DNA from 2 places in the Streptomyces sp. NPDC048275 genome. Region 1 is predicted to be linked to the other one. Evidence: predicted binding sites of a transcription regulator. Region 1 holds the regulator's gene; the other holds the start of a gene.

Region 1 (2,398 bases):
CAGCTCCTGCCACGCCGACTCTTCCCAAGTCACCTTCATGCGGTGACGCTAGCGGTGTGGGCGTGTGCCGGTGCGACATCGCGGGACACGTCGGCATACGTGGCGCGGGATCGCGGGACGCGCCGGCATGAGCCGCACAAGATCGCGGGCCCGCCCTTGCCGGGGCCGTACCCGGCGGCCGTACACTGGGCCGGGGGATGCTGGCACTCGCGCGCGCTGAGTGCCAAGCGGGAAGCCAAGGAGCCGACGGGCAGACAGCTGGAGGTGTGCGCGATGCTCAGTGAACGCAGGCTGGAAGTGCTGCGCGCCATCGTCCAGGACTATGTCGGCACCGAGGAGCCGGTCGGTTCCAAGGCGCTGACCGAGCGGCACCGGCTCGGGGTGTCCCCGGCCACCGTCCGCAACGACATGGCTGCCCTGGAGGACGAGGGGTACATCGCCCAGCCGCACACCAGCGCCGGGCGGATCCCCACCGACAAGGGCTATCGGCTCTTCGTCGACAAGCTCGCGGGCGTCAAACCGATGACCGCGCCCGAGCGGCGTGCCATTCAGAACTTCCTCGACGGTGCGGTGGACCTCGACGACGTCGTGGGGCGGACCGTGCGGCTGCTCGCGCAGCTGACGCGGCAGGTCGCCGTCGTGCAGTACCCCTCGCTGACGCGCTCGACGGTGCGGCACGTCGAGCTGCTGGCGCTCGCCCCCGCGCGCGTGATGCTCGTCCTGATCACGGACACGGGCCGGGTCGAGCAGCGCATGATCGACTGCCCGGCGCCGTTCGGGGAGACGTCGCTCGCCGATCTGCGGGCCCGTCTCAACAGCCGGGTCGCGGGCCGTCGCTTCGCGGACGTCCCGCAGCTCGTGCAGGACCTCCCGGACGCCTTCGAGGCGGAGGACCGCGGTACGGTCACGGCGGTGCTCTCCACCCTGCTGGAGACACTCGTCGAGGAGACCGAGGAGCGGCTGATGATCGGCGGCACCGCCAACCTCACGCGCTTCGGACATGATTTTCCCCTCACGATCCGCCCGGTCCTCGAAGCGCTGGAGGAGCAGGTCGTCCTCCTCAAGCTCCTTGGTGAGGCGGGGGATTCGGGCATGACCGTACGGATCGGTCACGAGAACGCGTACGAGGGACTCAACTCCACGTCCGTCGTCTCCGTCGGCTACGGTTCGGGCGACGAGGCAGTAGCGAAACTCGGCGTGGTCGGACCGACCCGCATGGATTACCCCGGAACGATGGGAGCGGTACGAGCGGTGGCACGGTACGTCGGACAGATCCTGGCGGAGTCTTAAGTGGCCACGGACTACTACGCCGTACTCGGCGTGCGCCGCGACGCGTCCCAGGACGAGATCAAGAAGGCATTCCGGCGGCTCGCACGCGAGCTGCACCCGGATGTCAATCCCGATCCGAAGACGCAGGAGCGGTTCAAGGAGATCAACGCCGCGTACGAGGTGTTGTCGGACCCGCAGAAGAAGCAGGTCTACGACCTCGGTGGCGACCCGCTGTCCCAGTCGGGCGGCGCGGGCGCCGGCGGCTTCGGCGCGGGTGGCTTCGGAAACTTCTCGGACATCATGGACGCGTTCTTCGGCACGGCGTCGCAGCGCGGACCGCGCTCGCGTACGCGCCGTGGCCAGGACGCCATGATCCGGCTCGAGATCGAGCTGGACGAGGCAGCCTTCGGTACGACGAAGGACATCCAGGTCGACACGGCTGTGGTGTGCGGGACCTGTAGCGGTGAGGGTGCCGCGCCGGGGACCTCCGCGCAGACCTGTGACATGTGCCGCGGTCGCGGTGAGGTGTCCCAGGTCACGCGGTCCTTCCTGGGGCAGGTCATGACCTCGCGGCCGTGTCCGCAGTGCCAGGGCTTCGGGACCGTCGTCCCGACTCCGTGCCCGGAGTGCGCGGGCGACGGGCGGGTGCGGTCGCGGCGGACGCTCACGGTCAAGATTCCGGCCGGTGTCGACAACGGCACGCGGATTCAGCTCGCGGGCGAGGGGGAGGTCGGGCCCGGTGGTGGGCCCGCCGGTGACCTCTACGTCGAGATCCACGAGCTTCCGCACGCGACCTTCCAGCGGCGCGGGGACGATCTGCACTGCACGGTCACCATCCCCATGACCGCGGCGTCTCTCGGCACCAAGGTGCCGCTGGAGACCCTCGACGGGCTGGAGGAGGTCGACATCCGGCCGGGCACACAGTCCGGGCAGTCGATCCCCTTGCACGGGCGTGGCATCACGCATCTGCGGGGTGGTGGCCGGGGTGACCTGATCGTGCATGTCGAGGTCATGACGCCGACGAAGCTCGATCCCGAGCAGGAGCGGTTGCTGCGGGAGCTGGCGGTGTTGCGGGGTGAGGAGCGGCCCACGGGGCAGTTCCAGCCGGGGCAGCAGGGTTTGTTCTCGC
Region 2 (2,398 bases), on a different contig from region 1:
CTCGGCGAGGTCATCGCGGATCTGGAGAAGAACCACACGGGCATCTCCGCCCGCGTGCTGGACGACCAGGGCAAGCTGCGCCGGTTCGTCAACGTGTACGTCAACGACGACGACGTCCGTTTCGAGCAGGGACTGGAGACGGCGACGCCGGACGGCGCGGGCGTCTCGATCATTCCGGCGGTCGCCGGAGGCTGATCGCCGGCCCGGATCGTTACCCTCGGTAACTCCGAATACGCAGAGTTCATCGAATTGCCCCCTCCGTGAGAGAAGCGGAGGGGGCAATTCTGTATGGTTGAGCGCGGTACAGTTGGGGAAGCTGCTTCGCTTTCCATGCCGGATGCATATGAGCTTCAGTGATTTCCCGGCCGGTTGCCCGATAAGAAGTAGCCAAAGTGCCCCACCTTTTTGAGCCGTTTATGGCATTTATGGGGCCCGACTTGCCCTGAATCCTTGCTAATTCTCCGCATATTTCCGATCGGGCGCGCTCGGAATTCTCGTCCGATTGACCTGTTGCAGAGGGCAGTTGGACAGATACATTCAGCCGCGGTCGACGCGTTCCGGCGCACACCCCCAACCGTTGGGGGGTGAGGTCTGACCCGGGCCCGCGAAGTGCGGTCCTGTGCAAGGGCCAGTAATAGGGGAGTTAGGCATGGCTCAGGGCACCGTCAAGTGGTTCAACGCGGAGAAGGGGTACGGCTTCATCGCGGTCGACGGTGGTGCGGATGTTTTCGTCCACTACAGCGCGATTCAGATGGACGGCTACCGCACCCTGGAAGAGGGTCAGCGGGTCGATTTCGAGATCTCGCAGGGCCAGAAAGGGCCGCAGGCGGACATGGTCCGACTCGCGGCCACCGGCTGAAGCACGCGCCGACTGACTGTTCGACGTGACGAAGGGCTCGTATCCCCACCAGGGGGTGCGGGCCCTTCGGTCTGTCCGTCTGCCTGCCGGTCGGCCCGCCCGGCCGCCCGTCTGTCCGGCCGACCGTGCGCGCCCCCGTGTTCACCTGCGGATCGGCCGGAGCCGCTTGCACTCGGCAGGGGCGAGTGCTAATCATTGGCGTTAGCACTCTGAAGGTGAGAGTGACAACGAGGACCGGGTCGGTGAGGCCCGCAGGCCAAGTGGGGCAAGGAACCACGAGGTATGCAGGCCGTCCGTCGCGGGCGCCAGCGCGGTCCGGAGCAATCCACCCCAGTCCGGGAGGACCACTTCACATGGCCAAGATCATCGCGTTCAACGAGGAGGCGCGGCGAGGCCTCGAGCGCGGCATGAACCAGCTCGCGGACGCCGTCAAGGTCACCCTTGGCCCCAAGGGCCGCAACGTCGTCCTCGAGAAGAAGTGGGGTGCCCCCACGATCACCAACGATGGTGTTTCCATCGCCAAGGAGATCGAGCTCGAGGACCCGTACGAGAAGATCGGCGCCGAGCTGGTCAAGGAAGTCGCCAAGAAGACGGACGACGTCGCCGGTGACGGTACGACCACCGCGACCGTTCTCGCGCAGGCGCTGGTCCGCGAGGGCCTGCGCAACGTAGCCGCGGGTGCCAACCCGATGGCCCTCAAGCGCGGTATCGAGAAGGCCGTCGAGGCCGTCTCCGGTGCCCTGCTCGAGCAGGCCAAGGATGTCGAGACCAAGGAGCAGATCGCTTCCACGGCCTCCATCTCCGCCGCCGACACCCAGATCGGCGAGCTCATCGCCGAGGCGATGGACAAGGTCGGCAAGGAAGGCGTCATCACCGTCGAGGAGTCCCAGACCTTCGGTCTGGAGCTGGAGCTCACCGAGGGTATGCGCTTCGACAAGGGCTACATCTCGGCGTACTTCGCCACCGACATGGAGCGTATGGAGGCCGTCCTCGACGACCCGTACATCCTGATCGCCAACTCGAAGATCGCCAACGTCAAGGACCTGCTCCCGCTCCTCGAGAAGGTCATGCAGTCGGGCAAGCCGCTGCTGATCATCGCCGAGGACGTCGAGGGCGAGGCTCTGTCGACGCTGGTCGTCAACAAGATCCGTGGCACCTTCAAGTCCGTCGCCGTCAAGGCCCCGGGCTTCGGTGACCGCCGCAAGGCCATGCTCGGCGACATCGCCATCCTCACGGGCGGCGAGGTCATCTCCGAGGAGGTCGGCCTCAAGCTGGAGAACGCCGGGATCGACCTGCTCGGTCGCGCCCGCAAGGTCGTCATCACCAAGGACGAGACCACGATCGTCGACGGCTCCGGCTCCGCCGACCAGGTCGCCGGTCGCGTCAACCAGATCCGTGCCGAGATCGAGAACTCGGACTCGGACTACGACCGCGAGAAGCTCCAGGAGCGCCTGGCGAAGCTGGCCGGCGGCGTGGCCGTCATCAAGGCCGGTGCCGCCACCGAGGTCGAGCTCAAGGAGCGCAAGCACCGCATCGAGG

Evidence for each region. Region 1 encodes HrcA, which represses chaperone genes, less so after heat shock. Its sites were predicted from a motif close to TTNGCACTCNGNNNNNCNGAGTGCNAA; they were not measured.
Region 2: a site for HrcA is predicted at 1,025-1,051, ahead of groL (chaperonin GroEL). Genes of this name have one in related genera too.

The regions. Positions count from the first base shown of each region.
Region 1 covers NZ_JBEZLR010000102.1:30,742-33,139, reverse strand. The annotation lists gene AB0D57_RS38870 (MBL fold metallo-hydrolase) at 1-39, opposite strand, end outside; gene hrcA (heat-inducible transcriptional repressor HrcA) at 274-1,290, shown strand; gene dnaJ (molecular chaperone DnaJ) at 1,291-2,398, shown strand, end outside.
Region 2 covers NZ_JBEZLR010000005.1:38,660-41,057, reverse strand. The annotation lists gene AB0D57_RS05105 (MoaD/ThiS family protein) at 1-195, shown strand, start outside; gene AB0D57_RS05100 (cold-shock protein) at 650-859, shown strand; gene groL (chaperonin GroEL) at 1,213-2,398, shown strand, end outside.